Regions from separate parts of the Arthrobacter sp. 05T45 genome, predicted to be linked through region 2. Evidence: riboswitches for the same ligand, from Rfam matches in the RefSeq annotation. Region 2 holds a riboswitch; the other holds the start of a gene.
What was found. Region 2 has a riboswitch for glycine ahead of gcvP (aminomethyl-transferring glycine dehydrogenase). Riboswitches for the same ligand answer to the same signal wherever they lie in the genome.
Positions count from the first base shown of each region.

Region 1: another riboswitch for glycine. It lies ahead of gcvP (aminomethyl-transferring glycine dehydrogenase); the one in region 2 lies ahead of gcvP (aminomethyl-transferring glycine dehydrogenase).

Region 1 is NZ_JBFTKI010000020.1:304-13,316, forward strand. Features, by position in the region: partial or broken gene AC1DGD_RS16505 (L-serine ammonia-lyase) at 1-1,058, opposite strand, end outside; gene glyA (serine hydroxymethyltransferase) at 1,233-2,579, opposite strand; gene gcvH (glycine cleavage system protein GcvH) at 2,576-2,959, opposite strand; gene gcvT (glycine cleavage system aminomethyltransferase GcvT) at 3,495-4,643, opposite strand; gene gcvP (aminomethyl-transferring glycine dehydrogenase) at 4,656-7,577, opposite strand; glycine riboswitch at 7,617-7,731, opposite strand; glycine riboswitch at 7,733-7,831, opposite strand; gene AC1DGD_RS16530 (TetR/AcrR family transcriptional regulator) at 8,100-8,639, opposite strand; gene AC1DGD_RS16535 (MFS transporter) at 8,707-10,293, shown strand; gene AC1DGD_RS16540 (Dps family protein) at 10,450-10,929, opposite strand; gene AC1DGD_RS16545 (sigma-70 family RNA polymerase sigma factor) at 11,096-11,914, opposite strand; gene flgN (flagellar export chaperone FlgN) at 12,158-12,673, shown strand; gene AC1DGD_RS16555 (carbon storage regulator) at 12,688-12,936, opposite strand; gene AC1DGD_RS16560 (hypothetical protein) at 12,946-13,013, opposite strand, start outside.
Region 2 is NZ_JBFTKI010000042.1:710-9,419, reverse strand. Features, by position in the region: partial or broken gene AC1DGD_RS22035 (SDR family NAD(P)-dependent oxidoreductase) at 1-532, shown strand, start outside; gene AC1DGD_RS22030 (hypothetical protein) at 667-1,428, opposite strand; glycine riboswitch at 1,929-2,026, shown strand; glycine riboswitch at 2,028-2,135, shown strand; gene gcvP (aminomethyl-transferring glycine dehydrogenase) at 2,188-5,034, shown strand; gene gcvT (glycine cleavage system aminomethyltransferase GcvT) at 5,045-6,181, shown strand; gene gcvH (glycine cleavage system protein GcvH) at 6,239-6,622, shown strand; gene glyA (serine hydroxymethyltransferase) at 6,619-7,941, shown strand; partial or broken gene AC1DGD_RS22005 (L-serine ammonia-lyase) at 8,059-8,710, shown strand, end outside.

The DNA of each region.
Region 1 (13,013 bases), on a different contig from region 2:
ACTTCCGCCCCGGAGATCGAGGCCTGCTCCTTGTAGAGCACCCCGATGGCGCCGGCGGTCAGCAGGAACCTGACGATCGTGTCGTCCCGGTCGGCCTGGGTGGCCTGGTCCATGCCGGGGGCGAAGTGCAGCGCGTAGTAGAGCACGGCCGGGATGATGCCGGCGGCGCCGTTCGTGGGGGCGGTGACGACGCGGCCGCCGGAGGCGTTTTCCTCGTTCACGGCCAGCGCGATCAGGTTGACCCATTCCTGCCAGTACTTCGGGTCCCGGTAGTCGGGGTCCTGGCCGCGGGTTTCCTTCATGAGCCGTTTGTGCCAGTCGGGCGCCCGGCGGCGGACCTTGAGCCCGCCCGGCAGCAGCCCTTCGCGTTTGAGGCTGACCTCGACGCAGCCTTCCATCACGGAGTAGATGTGCAGCAGCCCGTCGCGGATTTCCGCTTCGGTGCGGGAGGCGCGCTCGTTGACGAACATGATCTGCCCGATCGAGAGGCCCTTGGACTGGCAGCGGCCCAGCAGTTCGGCGGCCGTGCGGAACGGCAGGGGAAGTTCCTTCTTGGATTCGTCGAGTTCCTTCAGGGCCGCGTCCTCCTCGCCCTCGCGGACAATGAAGCCGCCGCCGACGGAGAAGAACGTGGCGCGGTGGAGGACTTCGCCTTCGGCGTCGGAAACCGTGAACGTCATGCCGTTGGTGTGCCGGGGCAGGATGGTCAGCGGCCGCAGGATCATGTCCTTCACCCCGTACGGCAGGGCGACCGAGCCGGCCAGCTGCAGAGTGCCGGTCTCAGCGATCGTGGCCAGCCGTTCCTCCACTTCCTCGGGCAGGATCAGTTCGGGGTGGAAGCCTTCCAGGCCGAGCAGGATCGCGGTCATGGTGCCGTGCCCGTGGCCGGTGGCGGCCAGGGAACCGTACAGGTCCACGCGCAGCGACGCTACCTTCTCCAGGTTCCCGGAGGCCTTGAGTTCCTCGGCGAAGAGGGCGGCGGCCCGCATGGGCCCCACGGTGTGTGAGCTGGATGGCCCTATTCCGATGGAAAAGAGGTCGAAGACTCCAACAGCCATTGTCGGTTCCTAACTAGGTCTTGCTGTGGCCCGGCAGAGGGTCCTGCCGGAAGGCGCTGCGGGCGCTGGTTGGCGGCCGCATGCCGGATGCACGACGCCGGGCGGCGGCTTGTGGCGGCAACCCGGCGTCGTGATCTGTACTGCTGTTAGTTCTGTACTGCTGCTACTTCAGTCTTACGTCGCCTGGGCGAGGTTTTCAACCGAGGGGTAGAGCGGGTGGGCGGCGGCGAGGGCCTCCACCCGGGAACGCAGACCGGACAGGTCCGCGCCGGCGTCGGCGATCAAAGCCTCGGCGATGATGTCGGCAACCTCGGTAAAGGCCGCCTCGCCGAAGCCGCGGGTGGCCAGCGCCGGGGTGCCGATCCGCAGCCCGGAGGTGACCATCGGCGGGCGCGGATCGAACGGCACGGCGTTGCGGTTGACGGTGATGTCGATCGCCGCGAGCCGGTCCTCGGCTTCCTGCCCGTTCAGCACGCAGTTGCGCAGGTCCACCAGGACCAGGTGCACGTCGGTGCCGCCGGAGATCACGTTGATCCCCTGCGCGGTCACGTCGTCCTGGACCAGCCGCTCGGCAAGGATCCGGGCACCGGCCAGCACACGCTCCTGGCGTTCCCTGAACTCTTCGGACCCCGCGATCTTGAAGGCCACGGCCTTGCCGGCGATGACGTGCTCCAGCGGGCCGCCCTGCTGGCCGGGGAACACCGCCGAGTTGATCTTCTTGGCGATCTCGGCGTCGTTGGAGAGGATGATGCCGCCGCGCGGACCGGCCAGGGTCTTGTGCGTCGTGGAGGTCGTGACATGCGCGTGCGGGACCGGGGACGGGTGCAGACCCGCGGCCACGAGGCCGGCGAAGTGCGCCATGTCCACCATCAGGTACGCGCCCACGGAGTCGGCGATCCGGCGGAAGTCGGCGAAGTCGAGCTGCCGGGCGTACGCGGACCAGCCGGCCACGATCAGCGCCGGCTTGTGCTCCAGGGCCAGGGCCTCAACCTCGGCCATGTCGATCCGGTGATCCTCTTCACGGACCTGGTACGGAATGACGTTGTACAGCCGGCCGGAGAAGTTGATCTTCATGCCGTGCGTCAGGTGCCCGCCGTGGGCCAGGTTCAGGCCCATGATGGTGTCCCCGGGCCGGATCAGGGCGTGCATCACCGAGGCGTTGGCCTGCGCGCCGGAATGCGGCTGCACGTTCGCGTACCCGGCGCCGAACAGGGCCTTGACCCGGTCGATCGCGAGCTGTTCGATCACGTCAACGTGCTCGCAGCCACCGTAATAGCGCTTCCCCGGGTAGCCCTCGGCGTACTTGTTGGTCAGCACCGAACCCTGCGCCTGCATGACGGCTTTGGCGGTGTGGTTCTCCGAGGCGATCATCTCCAAACCGTCACGCTGCCGGGTCAGTTCGGCGTCGATCTTCGCGGCGATCTCGGGATCCAGCACGGACAGGTCCGCGTCCAGGCTCGGCGAAACGACCTGCTCAAACGCCAGCGTCTGGGTGCCCGCGGCCGCCGTTGCGCCGCTCACAGCTCGCCGCCGTTCTTGGACGCGTACTCCTGGGCGGAGAGCAGCGGGCCGTCGGACTCGGCGGCGACCTTGAACAGCCAGCCGGCGCCGTACGGGTCGCTGTTGATCAGCGCGGGGTCATCGACGACGGCGGGGTTGATTTCGGTGACCTCACCCGTGACAGGGGCGTACAGGTCCGAGACGGACTTGGTCGACTCGACTTCGCCGCAGGTCTCCCCCGCGGTCACCGCGGAGCCGACCTCGGGCAGGTCCACGTAGACGATGTCGCCCAGGGCGTCCGTGGCGACAGCGGAGATGCCGATGGAAACAACGTTTCCGGCCTCGCGGGCAACCCACTCGTGCTCGTCGGAGTACTGCAGTTCAGGGGCAACTTTTGCCATGTGTTTTTCCTTTACGTTTGAAAGTCGTGGGCCACAACAATCGTGGTGGGTTGGGTGGCGGATGAGGCAATTCCTCCGCGTGTTCGCTCGTCCCTCGCTTAGACGCACGCTTCCGGAATCCCCTGACCCGCCGCTATTCAGTTCAGTTTTTGGGGCCAGCCGTTTTCCCGGAAGAAACAGTGGCCTTTCGATATCTTCCAGAGCCGGGGTGCTCCGAGGCTTCAAGGGTGTCATCAAGCTCAACCCCCAATGATCGGGCTTGGCATGCCACCCCTTGGTACAGTCCTACCCCGCGGTAGGCGGTACATCCCCCAGCACTTTTGGCTTTCGAAGGCGCCCCAAACGACGCTTGGAACTCGAGGTGAGTTGAACCCGAGGTGAGCTGCAGGGCCCCTTCGGGCCCGACATCCGGGAGCATGCGTCCAAGGGAGCGTTACGTCCGCTCAGCGGGCGTCTTCGCGACCGAGCATGCAGAGGATGCCGGGTCCGACGGGCTGACGCAACCACAGTCACGCAGCCCCCGGGACAGCTTCGGCTACTTTTGGCGCTTGTAGAAAGGCAGTGCGACAACTTCGAAGGGTTCGGCCTTGCCGCGGAGGTCGATGTCCAGTGCGGTGCCGGGCTCGGTGAATTCGACGTCGACGTAGGCCATCGCGACCGGGTAGCCCAGGCTCGGGCTGGGCTGGCCGGAGGTGACTTCGCCGACGACGTTGCCGTCCTTGAGGACCGGGTAGTGGCCGCGGCCGGCCCGGCGCCCGAGGCCCTTGAGCCCGACGAGCTTGCGGCCCGTCGTGGCGCCGGCGCCGGTTTCCTTCTTGGCGGCCAAGGCGGCCTTGCCGATGAAGTCGCCTTCCTTGGACAGGGCGACGACGGGGCCCAGGCCGGCGGCGAACGGATCGCCCTCCAGGGAGAGCTCGTTGCCGTAAAGCGGCATGCCGGCCTCGAGACGGAGCGAATCGCGGGACGCGAGCCCGGCGGGGGTCAGCTCGCCGTCCTCTGCGATGGCGACGAGCGCCTGCCAGAGGGCGGCGGCGGCGTCGTTCGCGACAAAGATCTCGAAGCCGTCTTCACCGGTGTAGCCGGTGCGGGCCAGCAGGAGGTCCTGGCTGGCTCCAGCGAACATGAACGGGACGTCCACGGCGGCGTAGTACTTCAGGCCGGTGACGAGCTCGTGCTGCGCGGCGGGGACCAGGCGCAGCAGGATCTCCTGGGCCTTGGGTCCCTGCACGGCGATCAGCGAGATCTCGGCGGACGCGTCCTGGACGGTGACGTCGAATCCGCCGTCCTTTCCGGAACCGGCGCGCTCGGCCAGGGCCTCGGCGACGACCTTGGCGTTGCCGGCGTTGGGGACCACAAGGAATTTCTGGTCGCCGCGGCGGTAGGTGATGAGGTCGTCGATGATGCCGCCGTCCTCGTTGCAGATCAGCGAGTACTTGGCCTTGCCAATGGCCATCGCCGAGATCTTGCCCACGAGGGCGTAGTCCAGGAAGGCTGCGGCGTCGGGGCCGGTGACCCAGACTTCGCCCATGTGGGAGAGGTCGAACAGGCCCGCGGACTTGCGGACGGCGTGGTGCTCGGCTAGTTCCGAGCTGTACTTCAGCGGCATCTGCCAACCGCCGAAGTCCGTGAAGGAGGCGCCGAGCTTCTTGTGCTCTTCGTAAAGTGCCGTGTAATTCTCATTCATCGGTGGCTGTCCCTAGCTGTCAGAGTCGGAGTTGGCGGAGTCGTCGGAGTGGACTGCTGTGTCTTCTTCGAAGGCCTCGAGGGGCGGGCACGAGCAGATCAGGTTGCGGTCCCCGGCTGCGCCGTCGATGCGGCCGACGGGCGGGAAGTACTTGTCCTGCTTGAGCGTGTGGACCGGGAAGACGGCCTGCTCACGCGGGTACTCGCGGGTCCAGTCGGTGCTGATCACGGCAGCGGCGGTGTGCGGGGCGTTGCGCAGCGGGCTGTGCTCCACGGTGAAGTCGCCGTTGGCCACCTGGTCGATCTCGGCGCGGATGGCGACCATGGCCGTGATGAAGCGGTCGATCTCGCCCAGGTCCTCGGACTCGGTGGGCTCCACCATCAGGGTGCCGGCCACCGGGAACGCCAGGGTGGGGGCGTGGAAGCCGTAGTCGATCAGGCGCTTGGCCACGTCCTCGGCGGTCACGCCGGTCTTGGCCGTGAGTTCGCGCAGGTCCAGGATGCACTCGTGCGCCACCAGGCCGCCCTCGCCGGTGTAGAGCACCGGGAAGGAGTCGTTGAGGCGGGCCGCGATGTAGTTCGCCGCGAGCAGCGCGGACTTGGTCGCCTCGGTGAGGCCGCGGCCGCCCATCAGCTTCACGTAGGCCCAGGAGATCGGCAGCACGCCGGCCGAGCCGTAGCGGGAGGCGGAGATCGGGGTTCCGTCGGCGCCGTTGGCGGGATCAGCCGCGTTGCCGGGCATGAAGGGGGCGAGGTGCGCCTTGGCCGCGACCGGGCCGACGCCCGGGCCGCCGCCGCCGTGCGGGATGCAGAAGGTCTTGTGCAGGTTCAGGTGCGAGACGTCGCCGCCGAACATGCCGGGCTGGGCCAGCCCGACCAGGGCGTTGAGGTTGGCGCCGTCGATGTAGACCTGGCCGCCGGCGGCGTGGACCGCGTCGCAGACCTCGCGGACATCGGCGTCGTACACCCCGTGCGTGGACGGGTAGGTGATCATGATGCAGGACAGCGCGTCCTTGTGCAGCTCGATCTTGGCGGTCAGGTCCGCGTGGTCGATCGTGCCGTCCGAAGCCGTGGCCACGACCACGACCTTCATGCCGGCCAACACGGCCGAGGCCGCGTTCGTGCCGTGCGCGGAGGCCGGGATCAGGCAGATATTGCGCTGGGCATCGCCGCGGGAGAGGTGGTAGCCGCGGATCGCCAGCAGCCCGGCGAGCTCGCCCTGGGAACCGGCGTTGGGCTGGATCGAGACCTGGTCGTAGCCGGTGATCTCGGTCAGCTGGCCTTCGAGGTCCTCGATCAGTTCACGCCAGCCGGCGGTCTGGGATTCCGGGGCGAACGGGTGGATGGAGGCGAATTCCGGCCAGGAGATGGCCTCCATCTCGGCGGTGGCGTTCAGCTTCATGGTGCACGACCCCAGCGGGATCATGGTCCGGTCCAGAGCCAGGTCGCGGTCCGAGAGCTTGCGGATGTAGCGCAGCAGCTGGGTTTCGGAGCGGTGCGTGTTGAACACCGGGTGCTGCAGGTAGTCGGAGGTGCGCTCGACGGCGGGGTCCAGGCCGAACGCAGTGTCCGTGCCTGCAGCCGCGGCAGTCACGGACGCGCCGAACGCGGCAATGACGTCGGCGACGACGGCAACCGTCGTGGCCTCGTCGGCGGAGATGCCGACGGTGTCGGCGTCGATGGCGCGCAGGTTGACGCCCTTGGCGTCGGCTGCCGCGATGATCTCAGCTGCCCGGCCCGGCACGGAGACGGTGATGGTGTCGAAGAAGGAGGTGTGCAGCACGTCCAGGCCGGCGGCCTTCAGGGAGGCGGCGATGGTCTTGGCGTGGACGTGGACCGACTGGGCGATTGCCTTCAGCCCGTCCGGGCCGTGGTAGACGGCGTAGAAGGAAGCCACGATGGCCAGCAGGGCCTGGGCCGTGCAGATGTTGGACGTGGCCTTCTCGCGGCGGATATGCTGCTCGCGGGTCTGCAGGGCCAGGCGGTAGGCGGGAACGCCGGCGTTGTCCTTGGAGACACCCACGAGGCGGCCGGGCATGGAGCGCTCGAGCCCCTTCTGGACGGCCATGTAGGCAGCGTGCGGGCCGCCGAAGAACAGCGGCACGCCGAAGCGCTGGGCGGATCCGACGGCGATGTCAGCGCCCTGCTCGCCCGGAGACGTGATCAGGGTCAGGGAGAGGAGATCTGCCGCGACGGTGACGAGGGCGCCCCGTTCCTTGGCGTCGGCGATCACGGCGGTGTGGTCGAACACGCGGCCGGAGACGCCCGGCTGCTGCAGAACGACGCCGTTGATGACGCCGTCGGGCAGGCCCTTGGAGAGGTCGGCGACCTCGACCTCGAAGCCGAGGGCCTCGGCGCGGCCCTTGACGATCGCGATGGTCTGGGGCAGGCAGTCGGCGTCGAGGACGGTCTTGCCGTCGTGCGCCGTCTTGTTCTTATTCGCGCGGCGCATCATCAGCACGGCCTCGGCCACGGCGGTGGCTTCATCCAGCAGGGAGGCGTTGGCGATCGGCAGGCCGACGAGGTCCTGGACCATGGTCTGGAAGTTCAGCAGCGCCTCCAGCCGGCCCTGGGAGATCTCCGGCTGGTAGGGCGTGTACGCGGTGTACCAGGCCGGGGCTTCGAGGATGTTGCGGCGGATCACCGGCGGGGTGAGCGTGTCGTAGTAGCCCTGCCCGATCATCTGCACGGCGGTCTTGTTCTTCGACGCCAGCTTGCGCAGCTCGGCGAGGACTTCGACCTCGCTCAGGGCCGCGGCGAGCGCGAGGTCGGCGTCCTGGCGGATGTCCTTCGGAACGGCGGTGTCCACCAGGGCGTCGACGGTGTCGTAGCCGACAGCCTTCAGCATGGCGTCGACGTCGGCCTGGCGGCGCGCGCCGATATGCCGGTCAACGAAGGACGTGGAGGCTGGGGTAACAGTCACAAGGAACTCCATAACTCAGGCGGCGCAGGGTACGCCACATTGATTCGGGTTCCTCCCCGCTCTGTATTGGACCTGAGAGTTTCCGCGCAGCCCGCGTTTCAGGGCTCCGCTTGCACCGTCGGTGAGCACAGCATGTCCGGGACACGCCTGCTACTTTCCAGAGATGCCTTGCCGCGGCGGTACATGGGCCTGAGAGATTCCTGGGGAGGGTTTGCTCCTACGGCGCCTGCTTGTACCTACTTGCAGGACTCTCCCGCCGCAGATCAAAGGCGTATTTAATTAGGTGTTCAATCGGGGGTGACTACAGTCACAGCTCTCATTGTCCTATGCCGGGCGCGCGTCCGCAAACTCCCTCCCGGCGGCGGACCCAGGTTACGGGCCACGAGCCACCCGGCGGCGAATCCGGCGGCGCGAATTCGCCGGAAACGCCCGGAGTCGCCGCAACTTTCCGGCGTACTCGAACGCTTCCGGCGAATTCGGCGGCGAGTAGGGGGTCGGCGGGGAGTAGGGGGTCGGAGGGGATGGGTGTGGGCTTCAGCCGCGCAGGCGCTCGACGGCGGCCAGGAGGCTCTGGACGTCCGCCTCGACTTCCGGCGGCGGCCCGCCGGGACCCCGCGCCAGCATGGCGTTGAAGTACAGCCCGTCCCCCATGCACAGGACGGCCTTCGCCATGGCGGGCCCGACGTCGGCCGCCAGCAGTTCCAGCCAGCTCGCCTGGCCGGCGGCGAAGCGGCGGAGGGTTTCCCCGTGCGCCACCTCGGCGAGCCGCGTGGCCGCCACGAAGACCCGGTCCATGGGCGTGTCCGCCCACACCGAGGACTTGATGAAGTACGCCGCCGCCCCTTCCGGGGCTGCCGCCATGGCCGCAACATCGGCAGCCAGGAGCCGGTCCAGCCGTTCCAGCAGGACCGCGATCATGGCCTCTTTCGTCGGAAAATGGTAGAGCAGGCCGCCCTTGGAGACGCCGGCCCGGCGCGCGACGGCGTCCAGCGTCGCGGCGCGTTCACCGACTTCGATGAGCAGGGATTCGAAGGCATCGAGGACGGCCTCGCGGGCGACGGGTTTCCTGGGCATGCCTCCCATCATGCCTGTCCGCGCGCGCATTTCTTAACTGTACCGTCCAGACGGTACAGTTATCCTTATGAGCATTTCATCGATCACCGTAGCCACCAGCACTCCTGCGGCCACCGGGCCCCGGGCACCGTGGCGTGACTGGGTGGCGCTGGCCCTGCTGATGTTCCCCGTCCTGCTCGTGGCCGTGGACAACACCGCGCTCACGTTCGCCCTGCCGGCCATCGCCAGCAGCCTGACCGCCTCCGGCGTCGAACTGCTCTGGATCGTCGATGCCTATCCCCTGGTCCTGGCCGGACTCCTGGTCGCGATGGGTTCCCTGGGCGACAGGATCGGCCGGCGCCGGCTGCTGTTCGTGGGCAGCGCGGGCTTTGCCGCGGTGTCGGCCGTGACGGCGTTCGCGCCGAGTGCGGAATGGCTGATCGCCGGCCGCGCCGGGCTTGGCCTTTTCGGCGCCATGCTAATGCCGTCCACGCTGTCGCTGATCCGGAACATCTTTCCGCAGCCCAACCGGCGCAGGCTGGCGGTGGCGGTCTGGGCCGCCGGCTTCTCCGGCGGCGCCGCCCTCGGCCCGATTGTCGGCGGCTGGCTGGTGGAACACTTCTGGTGGGGCGCCGTCCTGCTGGTCGCGGTGCCGATCATCCTGCCGCTGCTGCTGCTCGGGCCGGCGTTGATCCCGGAATCCCGCGATCCGAAGCCGGGCCGGGTGGACGTGCCCAGCATTGCCCTGTCCCTGCTGGTCATGGTGCCGGTGGTCTACGGGATCAAAGCCCTTGCCACCCACGGGCCGGCTCCCGAGGCCTTCGCGAGTATCGGAACCGGCCTGCTCATGGGCTATGTGTTCATCCGGCGGCAACGCGCGCTTGCCCGTATCCACAGGACAGACCACAGCACCGCGCCGATGCTCGACGTCAGCCTGTTTGGCAACCGGATCTTCAGTACGGCCATTGTGGCCAACGTCCTGGCACTGTTCTCCTTCAACGGCTTCATTCTCTTCCTGGCCCAGCACCTGCAGCTGCTGGAGGGCCAGTCCCCCTCGGCCTCCGGCGTCGCCATGGTCCCGGCCCTCATCGCCACGGTTGTAGCGGGGCTGCTCGTGGTCCCGCTGGTGCGCAAGGTGCGGCCCGGCTTTGTGGTGGCCGGCGGCCTGCTGCTGAGCGCGGCGGGCTATTTCGTGGTGGCATTCGGCGACCACAGCCAGGGCCCGTCGCTGCTCCTTGCCGCCCTGCTGGTGCTCTGCCTGGGGGTGGGGGCCGCGGAGACGATCTCCAATGACCTGATCCTGGGTGCGGCGCCCGCCGACAAGGCAGGGGCAGCCGCCGCTATCTCTGAGACGGGCTACGAAGTGGGGTCCCTGCTGGGTACGGCGATTCTCGGCTCAATCCTGACGGCCTCCTACCAGGGCAACCTCCGGCTTCCCGCGGGCGTGTCCGAACTCGCCCCGGCGGCGGCCACCAGCCAGGCCGGTGAAACCCTGGCCGGCGCTGTGGATCTGGCCCGGATGCTTCCGGCGCCCCTGGCCGAGGCGGTGACGGCGGCCGCGCGCACCGCCTTCGACTCGGGCGTGCACGTCACTGCGTCCATTGCACTGGTCCTGATGTCCGGGGCCTGCGTCCTGGCCGCCGTCGTCCTGCGGTCGGTGCCGAAGGCCCAATAGGGCTCAGCGGCCGCCGTCAGCGTCACGCCGTCGTCAGCGTCAAGCCGTCGTCAGCACCAAGGGGTTCCAGCCCTTAAACAGCAGCGTCCGGCGCCGGGAGGATACCCGGTGCCGGACGCTGCTGTTTTTTTTGGGGGGGGCTGTGGGAGCCGGTCCCTACTTGCTGTCCGGGGTGGTCACGCTGGCAGTGGCCCGCATGGTCTCGGCATTCACCATCCAGGCGTACTGCTCAAACTTGGCGATGAACTCGTGCAGCAGATCCGCGGTGGTGGGATCTTCCTCGTCCACTTCGTCATGGACCTTGCGCATGGTGCCGACGGCCGCCTCAAGCGCGGCGACAATCCGCTCGATGGCGTCCTTCGTGTTGATCAGGCCCTTCGGGAACTCGGCCAGTGCGGTGGACTTGGAAACCGTGGAGCTTCGGCCGTCCGGGAGGGCGTGGAGGGCACGCATGCGCTCGGCAAGGTCATCCGCGAATCCCCGGGCGGCGTCGATGATTTCATCCAGCTGGAGGTGAAGGTCCCTGAAGTTGGTCCCGACGATGTTCCAGTGTGCCTGCTTGCCCTGAACGTGGAGTTCGATCAGGTCCACCAGTACTGCCTGCAGGTTGGTCGTCAATGTTGGTGATGCTTTCATGAATCCTCCTCGATAGAACCGGTGCCGTGCGGGCCGCGCATGCCATTGCTGGCACCCCGGCCGATGCTTCCGACGCTACCGCAGCGCGGCGCCGGGCCGCGATGCTTCTGGGAGGAATTTCTCGGTCAGCTTACTAAGTCGGCTTACTAACCGTTTTGGGGGCGGCTTAGACGGCCTCGTTGAGGATGGGCCCACGCGGGAACACGGCCCGTGTGATGCCGCCGGAGGTGGATTCGGACAGCTGGGTGAGGTAGTCGTTGCGCCGCCTCGGGGTAATCCTGGACTGGGGCTGGAACGGCTGCTCGGGGTCGTCGGCGTAGTGGGCGCTCAGGCCGTCGCGCATGAGCCGGATGGCTTCCGAACGCTGCTGGGACACCGCTGCGTGCGTGGATCCGAGTTCCGCGGCCAGGTCTTTGACCGTGCGGTCTCCGAAATAGATCTCCTCCACCACGTAGCGCATCCGTTCCGGAAGGGATTTCACGGCGGCCCGAAGGTACTGGAGCCGTTCGTCCGCGAGCACGGAGTGTTCCGGGGTGAGGGTTTCGGCGGCCAGGGTGTCCACCACGGCCTCGTCGAGGGGCGTCAATGTGCGCGAGGCATCCGCGAGCGCGGCCTCCACAACGCTCTGCTGGACGCCCAGGGCAGAGGCGATCTCATCCACTGTGGGGGTGCGGCCCAGGGCGGACGCCAGGGTTTCCTGCACGGACATGGTTTCCTTGATCCGGCGGCGGGCGGATCGGGTGGCCCAGTCGCTGGCCCGCATCTCGTCTGCGAAGGCGCCAAGGATACGCCGGCGCGCGAAAGCGCCGAACGGCACCCCGAGGCCTGGATCGAACGAATCGGCCGAGGTAATCAGGGCAATAGCGCCGGCTGACGCCAAGTCATCGCGAGAAAGGTGTGACGCCTTCGAGCACAAATCTGAGACGAGATACCCCACCAGCGGAAGGTGCTGCGTGACCATCTCGTTGCGTTCCACGCGATTCAATACTGTGTCCCCCCATGAGACCGGATCCGAAGGGTCCTCGACCCTTAAAACGCCGAGAGCCGCACCCAAAACCGACCGGTGCTCCCCCCATTGGAGTCAGCGTTCGCAAGTAGGGCGCAGCACCCATGGAGGAAACCTATCACCTGTTCCAAGATCTGCGTGTACCCTCAGGGAAAAGCTGTGCGAAAAATGCGGTGACCGCCCCGAAGCTGTGATTCACGGGGCGGAAAGAGAATGGGGCACATGAGCGCAAGTGATCTCTCCGCGGCACTGTGGCAGGAGCGGCGGCAGCTGGAGCTACTCCTCTTCAGGCTGGAAACGCAGCGCCTGCACGTCGTGGCCGGGAATCTGGAATGGCTGAGCTTCATGGCCTCCGAGATTGAAACCGTGCTGGACCGCCTGCGCTTCGAAGCCCTGGCCCGGAGCGTCGAGTCCGCTGCCGTGGCGGCCCAATGGGGCCTGCCGGCACAGACCACGCTCGTCGAACTGATTGCGGCCGCGCCCGCCGGGCCATGGCCCGAGATCCTGCGCGAGCATCTGGACGCCCTGCACGCACTCCTGGCCCGGCTGGGCGAGGCTTCCAGCGTGAATGAGGACGCGCTGCGGAGCCTCCCGATGCCGGGACGCGCCGGCCCGGCGGGTACGGCCGGGCTTCTGGACCAGCTGACCATGGGAGGAAACCTGGAGCGGTCCCTCGCCGTGCTCCGGCGTTCAGCCCAGCCGCTCCTGGCCCAGTATCTCGGCGGGGACCATGTCTGATCCGGTGCGGGTCCTCAGCCGTCGGCGGGAGTGGCGCGCGGCGGCATGAGCCCGCGCAGCGCTTCCTCGGCGTCCGGGCCCGCTTCCGCCGCCGCGAGGTTCGCCGCTGCGATGGCTTCGATGACTTCCCGGCGCTGGATCGGCACACCGCGGGGCGCCTCAATGCCTATCCGAACACCGTCGCCGCGGCCTTCCAGAACAGTGATGACGATGCCGTCGCCGATCATGATCTGTTCGCCCGGCTTGCGTGTAAGTACCAGCATCCTCTCAATCTACCCTTCAGTCCGGGGAGCATCGTACGATTCCCGCCGGTTCTGCCATGTCGGTTCGGGCCCGGCGG
Region 2 (8,710 bases):
CGTCGCTGCCGCCGGCGGACGCATCGACGCGCTGGCGAACGTTGCCGGGATCATGGACAACTTCGCCCCGATCCACGAGGTGGACGACGACACCTGGGGCCGTGTCTTCCGGATCAACGTCACCGCCCTGATGCGCCTGACCCGCGCGGTGGTGCCGCTGATGCTGGACGCCGGGACCGGCTCCGTGGTCAACGTCGCCTCCGAGGCCAGCCTGCGCGGGTCCGCCGCCGGCGCCGCCTACACCGCGTCCAAGCACGCCGTCGTGGGCCTGACCAAGAACTCGGCCGTGATGTACGGGCCGAAGGGCCTGCGCTTCAACGCCGTGGCCCCCGGCCCCACCATCACCAACATCGTGGCCAACTGGGGGTCCCAGCTCGCGGCCGAACGCCTCGGCCCGCTGATGCAGGCCACCGTCCCCACGCCCGCCACCGCCGCGCAGCTCGCCGCGTCCATCACGTTCCTGCTCAGCGACGACGGCACCAACATCAACGGCGCCATCCTCGCCTCCGACGGCGGCTGGTCCGCGCTGTAGGGGAGCGGCACCCAGCGCCGGCGGGCGACGGCGGGAGGTCCCGCCGTCGCCCGCTGGATCGGGACCAAATCCGTCCTTGCACCAGCGGATCCGCTGGTGCAAGGACCTCCACACATCCCGGGTGAGTCCGGATTTTAAGTGGACGGGAAGGTGGGCACGTCCTGCCGCCGGCGAGCGGCAATGGATTTGGCACCCAGCCCTGCCAACGCGATGACCAGAGCCAGCAAGATTTTGGAAGCTGCTCCGCCCTCGGGTCCAAGTGTTGCCGCCAGGATTTGCCGACTCATTAACAGCATCTCCTGCAGGTCGCCAGCCAGGATACGGGTCCCCAGGACGTAGTTGACCGAGATGAACAGGGCGGGAACCAACCACAACAGGGCAAGGTTCACGGCCCACACCGCGGTCCGCCGCGCAGGACGCAGGCCGCACCATGCCAGGGCGCAACCAACGAGGATGGCGGGAATCCAGTGAGCGATTGACGGCACTGTGACGGGGACGTTGATGTGCCCAACGAAGCCGACAACCCACTCCACCGTCCACGAAGCGAGCGGCACTGCCATGAGTCCGGCGCCCAATGCCGCCAGGCTCCGTGACCTCGAACAGAGCAGCAGGTGCGCCACGAGGGCCGCAGCGAGGGAGGCGGTCACGCCCGCGAGCAGCCCGGCGAAGTAGAGGCTCGCCATTGCTCCGCCCGTCAAGCCGCCGTCGAGCACTGTGAAGGACTGGACGGCCGCCGTGAACTGAACCACAAGAACGCCGGCCGCCGCGCACCACGTCACCAGTCGTCGTCGGGCGGGAGACCAGATGCGGACCGCGAGTCCGGCCGCTGCACCTCCTACCGTGAGGAGGGCCACGATCGTGGTGAGTTCGTACTGGCTTAGCGGTAGTAACGACATAGGCATCTGGTCTGGAACGACCTCTGCGCCCCACAAGTTCTGCAACGGGAGCTGTGCGCCGGATACCAGCCAAGGGCCCAAGCCGAGCAATCCTGCCAGGATCCCGATCAGCCACCCCCAAGCGGCATCCCCGGCGGGAGTCCGGCTTGGTGGTCTGCTGGGAGCTGCCTGTTCCATCGCTTGATCCGAAAGGCTCACGGAGGCTCCTTGCGTATGAGCGCCCTGGAGGGACGCGCACGAAAAGTAAAGTATCCGTCCAGAATAATACACCGAATGGACTAACCCCCTGGGTCCGATCCACGAGGTGGACGACGACCTCTGGGGCCGCGTGTTCCGGATCAACGTCACGGCCCTCATGCGCCTCACCCACGCAAGCGGACGACGGCGAAGAGCTCCCGCCGTCGTCCGCGGGAACAGCGACGCAATTGAAAATAAATTTTGCATCCTGCCCGGGAACCGGATAAATTGTGAGCTGTGTCACCGACCAGTGGCACAGCTTATGATCTGCGGCGGGAGAGTCCTGCCGGTACGTTCAGCAGGCGCCGTAGGAGCAAATCCTCCCCAGGAATCTCTCAGGCCCACGTACCGCCGCGGCAAGGCAACTCTGGAAAGCAGTCCGGGCAACCGGGCTCACCGACGGTGCAAGTGGCGCGCTGCTATCAGCAGGGCAAAACGGAAACTCTCAGGTCCAATACAGAGCGGGGAGGAACCCGAATCATCGTGGCGTCTTGATGCCACCTGAATTATGGAGTTCCTCTCATGACGGTTCAATCGTCCCCGTCCACCTTCGCAGACCGCCACATCGGCGCCCGCCGCCAGGCCGACATCGACACCATGCTCAAGGCCGTCGGCTACGACAGCGTTGATGGCCTCGTTGACAACGCGGTCCCTGATTCAATCCGCCAGGAAAAGCCCCTCACCCTGGACAGCGCCCTCAGCGAAGTCCAGGTGCTGGCCGAACTGCGCAAGCTCGCCTCCAAGAACAAGACGGCCGTGCAGATGATCGGCCAGGGCTACTACGACACCGTCACCCCGCCGGTGATCCGTCGCAACATCCTCGAAGCCCCCGCCTGGTACACCGCCTACACCCCGTACCAGCCGGAAATCTCCCAGGGACGCCTCGAGGCGCTGCTGAACTTCCAGACCATGGTCCAGGACCTCACCGCGCTCCCGGTCGCCAATGCGTCCCTCCTGGACGAGGCCACCGCGGTTGCCGAGGCCGTGCTTCTCATGCGCCGCGCCAACAAAAACAAGTCCGCTGCCGGGGCCAAGACCGTCCTCGACGCCGACTGCCTCCCGCAGACCATTGCCATCGTCAGGGGCCGAGCGGAGGCGCTGGGCTTCGAGGTGCAGGTCGCTGACCTCTCCGCCGGTCTGCCCGACGGCGACATCAACGGTCTCGTCCTCCAGCAGCCGGGCGTCTCCGGCCGGGCGTGGGACCAGTCCGGCGTGATCGCGGAGGCCAAAGAACGCGGCGCACTGGTCACCGTGGCGGCGGATCTGCTTGCCCTGACCCTGATCACTCCTCCGGGCGAGCAGGGGGCGGACATCGCCGTCGGCTCCACCCAGCGCCTGGGCGTGCCGCTGTTCTTCGGCGGCCCGCACGCCGCGTACATGGCGGTGCGCGAGGGCATGGAACGCACACTCCCCGGCCGCATCGTCGGCGTCTCCAAAGACAACGCCGGCGTCCCGGCGTACCGCCTGGCCCTGCAGACCCGCGAGCAGCACATCCGCCGCGAGAAGGCCACGTCCAACATCTGCACCGCGCAGGCACTGCTGGCCATCGTGTCCTCGTTCTACGCCGTCTACCACGGCCCGGACGGACTGAAGGCGATCGCCGAGACCGTCCACAACAACACCCGCGCCCTCGCCGCCACGCTGAAGATCGCCGGCCGGGAACTGGCGAGCGAGTCCTTCTTCGACACCCTCACGGTACGCGTCCCCGGCAAGGCCGCCAAGGTCATCGCCGCCGCCGAGGCCCGTGGCATCAACCTGCGGCTCATCGACGCGGACACAGTTGGCGTGTCCGTCGATGAAACCACGACGCCGGAGGTCCTCTCCGCGGTCGTCGTCGCCTTTGGCGCCGGTCCGGTGGTGGAGGCCAAGGGCTTCGAGCTGCCCGGGAGGGTGCTGCGCACCTCCGACTTCCTGCAGCACCCGGTCTTCAACACGCACCGCTCCGAAACCCAGCTGCTGCGCTACATCCGCAAGCTCTCGGACCGCGACCTCGCCCTGGACCGCACCATGATCCCGCTGGGCTCCTGCACCATGAAGCTGAACGCCACCGCCGAGATGGAAGCGATCTCCTGGCCGGAGTTCGCCTCCATCCACCCGTTCGCCCCGGACTCCCAGACCGAGGGCTGGCGGGAACTCGTCAGCGGCCTCGAAGCTGACCTCGCCGAAATCACGGGATACGACCAGGTCTCGATCCAGCCGAACGCCGGCTCCCAGGGCGAGCTCGCCGGGCTGCTGGCCATCCGCGGCTACCACCACTCCCGCGGCGATGCCCAGCGCAACGTCTGCCTGATCCCGGCCTCCGCGCACGGCACGAACGCGGCCTCGGCCGTGCTGGCCGGCATGAAGGTCGTGGTCGTGGCCACGGCTTCGGACGGCACGATCGACCACGCGGACCTGACCGCCAAGATCGAGCTGCACAAGGATGCGCTGTCCTGCATCATGATCACCTACCCGTCCACCCACGGGGTGTACGACGCCGACGTCCGCGAGGTCTGCGACGCGATCCACGCCGTCGGCGGCCAGGTCTACGTCGACGGCGCCAACCTCAACGCCCTGGTCGGGCTGGCCCAGCCGGGCAAGTTTGGCGGTGACGTCTCGCACCTGAACCTGCACAAGACCTTCTGCATCCCTCACGGCGGCGGCGGACCGGGCGTTGGCCCGGTTGCTGCAAAGGCCCACCTGGCGCCGTTCATGCCGGGGGACGCGAACAAGGTCGAACCGGGAAAGGGAGTTGCCATCTCCGCTTCGCGTTACGGATCCGCCGGTGTGCTGCCGATCTCCTGGGCGTACGTGAAGTTGATGGGCGGCCAGGGCCTCACCGAGGCCACCAAGTCCGCGCTGCTCGCGGCGAACTACATCGCATCCCGGCTGGATGAGCACTTCCCGGTTCTCTACACGGGGGAGAGCGGCCTGGTGGCGCACGAGTGCATCCTGGATTTGCGGGAACTCACGGCCAGGACCGGCGTCACCGCTGAGGACGTGGCCAAGCGCCTCATCGACTTCGGCTTCCACGCCCCCACCCTGTCCTTCCCCGTGGCGGGCACCCTCATGGTGGAGCCCACCGAGTCCGAGGACCTTGCGGAGATCGACCGCTTCATCGAGGCGATGATCACCATCCGCCAGGAGATCGACCAGGTCTCCAACGGCGATTTCACGGTGGAGAACTCCCCGCTGCGCAACGCACCCCACACGGCAGCCGCCGTCGTCAGCACTGACTGGACCCGCGAGTACCCGCGTGAGCAGGCCGCATTCCCCGTCCACACACTCAGGCAGGACAAGTACTTCCCGCCGGTCGGACGCATCGACGGCGCCGCCGGGGACCGCAACCTGGTCTGCTCCTGCCCGCCGCTTTCCGAATTCGAGAACTAAGGATTTCCTGATGAGTGAGAACTACACCGCTCTCTACGAGCAGCACAAAAAAGCCGGCGCCTCCTTCACGGACTTCGGCGGCTGGCAGATGCCGCTGAAGTACGAATCGGAACTCGCCGAGCACCACGCTGTCCGCAACGCCGCGGGCCTGTTCGACCTCTCCCACATGGGCGAAGTCTGGGTCACCGGCCCGGACGCCGCGGCGTTCCTCGACTACGCCCTGGCCGGGAAGCTGTCGGCCGTGGCCGTCGGCAAGGCGAAGTACTCGCTGATCTGCCAGGAAGACGGCGGCATCATCGATGACCTCATCTCCTACCGCCGCGGTGAGGACAAGTACCTGGTGGTCCCCAACGCAGGCAACGCCAAGGTCGTGGCCGCGGCACTGGCCGAAAGGGCCGGTTCTGCCCAAGAAAGCGGGTTCGACGTGACGGTGGAAGACGTTTCCGCCGAGATCTCGCTGATCGCCGTCCAGGGCCCGAACGCCGAAGCCATCCTGCTGACGCTGGTCCCGGCCGAGCAGCATGTCCTGGTCACCGAGCTGAAGTACTACGCTGCGGTTGAGGTTCAGATCAACGGACAAGATCTGCTCCTCGCCCGCACCGGTTACACCGGCGAGGACGGCTTCGAGATCTACATCTCGAACGAGGATGCGGCAGGTCTCTGGGAAGCACTGCTGGAAACCGGTGCCAGCCACGGGCTTATCCCGGCCGGCCTGGCTTGCCGTGACTCGCTGCGTTTGGAAGCCGGCATGCCGCTCTATGGCAACGAACTCTCCCGCGAAGGCAACCCGTACGCAGCAGGCCTGGGCCCGGTCGTCTCGCTCGCCAAGGAGTCGGACTTCGTCGGCAAGGCCGCCCTGAGCGAGCTCAAGGCAGCCGGCGCAGGCTCCACGACCGGCCGCAAACTCGTCGGGCTCAAGGGCCTCGGACGCCGTGCCGCCCGCAGCCACTACCCGGTCCTCAAGGACGGCAACGTCGTCGGCGAAGTGACCTCCGGACAGCCCAGCCCCACCCTCGGCTACCCGGTCGCGATGGCCTACGTCGACATCGAACACGCCGCACCGGGCACAGCCCTGGACATTGACCTCCGCGGCAAGACGGAGCCTTTCGAAGTCGTCGCACTGCCGTTCTACAAGCGCCAAAAGTAGCCGGCCGCCGCTGGCTGAGCCTGCCGAAACCACATACGAACTTAAGGATTGAGATAAATGAGCAAAGTTGTAGCCGAACTGAAGTACTCCGCTGAACACGAGTGGGTTGCTGCCGACGGATCTGGCCCTGCAGGAATTGGGATTTCGGCCGTGGCCGCCGACGCCCTGGGCGACATCGTCTACGTGGACCTGCCCGAGGTCGGTTCCGCGGTGACCGCGGGGGAGACCTGCGGCGAGGTCGAGTCGACCAAGTCCGTCTCGGACCTCTACGCACCCGTCACTGGCGAGGTGGTGGAGATCAATGACGCCGTCGTTTCCGATCCGGCGCTGATCAACAGCGATCCGTACGGGGCCGGCTGGTTGTTCAAGGTCGCGGTGACCGAAGAAGGCCCACTGATGTCGGCGGAAGAGTACGCGTCCAAGAACGGCGGCGAGCTGTGAGCCCCTCAACGGGGATTGCCCCGTTTGAGCAGGTCGTCTCCGCGAGCTTGGACGCGGAGCTGTCCGCGCTGGATCCGGAGATCGCCGCGAAGATCGACGCCGAGCTGTCCCGGCAGCGTGACGGTTTGGAAATGATCGCCTCGGAGAACCACACCGCCAAAGCCGTGATGCAGGCGCAGGGTTCCGTGTTGACGAACAAGTATGCCGAGGGCTACCCGGGCAAGCGCTATTACGGTGGCTGCGAGCACGTTGATGTGATCGAACAGCTCGCGATCGATCGGGTCAAGGCCCTGTTCGGTGCCGGGCACGCGAACGTGCAGCCGCATTCCGGCGCGCAGGCCAACGCCTCGGTGATGCACGCCCTGATCCGGCCGGGCGACACCATCATGGGCCTGAACCTGGCCCACGGCGGGCACCTGACGCACGGCATGCGGATCAACTTCTCCGGCCGGCTGTACAACGTGATCCCGTATCAGGTCCGTGAGGAGGACCACCGGATCGACATGGCCGAGGTCGAGGCCCTGGCCCTGGAGCACAAGCCGGCGCTGATCGTTGCCGGCTGGTCCGCGTACGCCCGGCAGCTGGACTTCGCCGAGTTCCGCCGGATCGCCGACTCGGTGGGCGCGTACCTGATGGTGGACATGGCGCACTTCGCCGGCCTCGTCGCGGCAGGGCTGCACCCGTCCCCGGTCCCGCACGCGCACGTCACCACCTCCACCACGCACAAGACCCTTGCCGGTCCGCGCGGCGGCATCATCCTGTCCAACGACGCCGAGATCGCCAAGAAGATCAACTCCGCGGTGTTCCCCGGCCAGCAGGGCGGGCCGCTGGAGCACGTCATCGCCGGCAAAGCCGTGGCGTTCAAGATCGCCGCGTCCGAGGAGTTCAGGGAGCGCCAGGAACGTGTCCTGGCCGGCGCCCGGATCCTCGCCGAGCGCCTGGTCCAGCCGGACGTGACCGCCAAGGGCATCAACGTGATCTCCGGCGGCACCGACGTGCACCTGGTCCTGGTGGACCTGCGCGAGTGTGAGCTGAACGGGCAGGAAGCCGAGGACCGCCTCGCGGCGATCGACATCACGGTCAACCGCAACGCTGTGCCGTTCGATCCGCGTCCGCCGATGGTCACCTCCGGGCTGCGGATCGGCACCCCGGCGCTGGCGACCCGCGGCTTCGGCGAGGCGGCCTTTACCGAGGTTGCCGACATCATCGCCGAGGCCCTGACCGCCGACGCCGGCGCGGACCTGTCCGGTCTGCGTTCCCGGGTGGAGGCCCTCGCCGCCGCCCACCCGCTCTACCCCTCGGTTGCTAACCTCGCCTAGCGCTCAATGGGCGCATCATCGCACCGGTCCAGGGTCATTGGGGGGCCGGGACCGGTGCGGTGAGCCCCGCCTCTAGTCATTGACCATCATTCTCTTTCTCCGCGGAAGGTACGCATCATGGCAGTTGGAGTCTTCGACCTCTTTTCCATCGGAATAGGGCCATCCAGTTCCCACACCGTTGGCCCCATGCGGGCCGCCGCCGTGTTTGCTGAAGAACTCAAGGCCCTCGGCAAGCTGGCAGAGGCGGCGTCGCTCCGGGTGGACCTCTACGGCTCCCTCGCCGCGACCGGCCACGGCCACGGCACCATGACCGCCATCCTGCTCGGACTCGAGGGCTTCCACCCCGAGCAGATCCTCCCCGAGGAGGTCGAGGAGCGGCTCGCCGCGATCGCCGAGACCGGCACCCTGCAGCTGGGCGGGGCTGCGCCCCTGCCGTATGGGGTGAAGGACATGGTCCTGCGGCCGCTGACCATCCTGCCACGGCACACCAACGGCATGACCTTCACCGTCTCCGACGCCGAAGGCGAAGTCCTCCACCGCGCCACATTCTTCTCCGTCGGCGGCGGCTTCATTGTCCGCGAGGGCGAGGAGGACGCGGCACTGCAGGAACTCGCGGAATCCAAGAAGGAACTTCCCCTGCCGTTCCGCACGGCCGCCGAACTGCTGGAACACTGCCGGACGACCTCGCTGAGCATCAGCGAGGTGATGCGGATCAACGAAGAGGACAGCCGGACCGAGGCCGAGATCCGCGACGGGCTGCTGCACATCT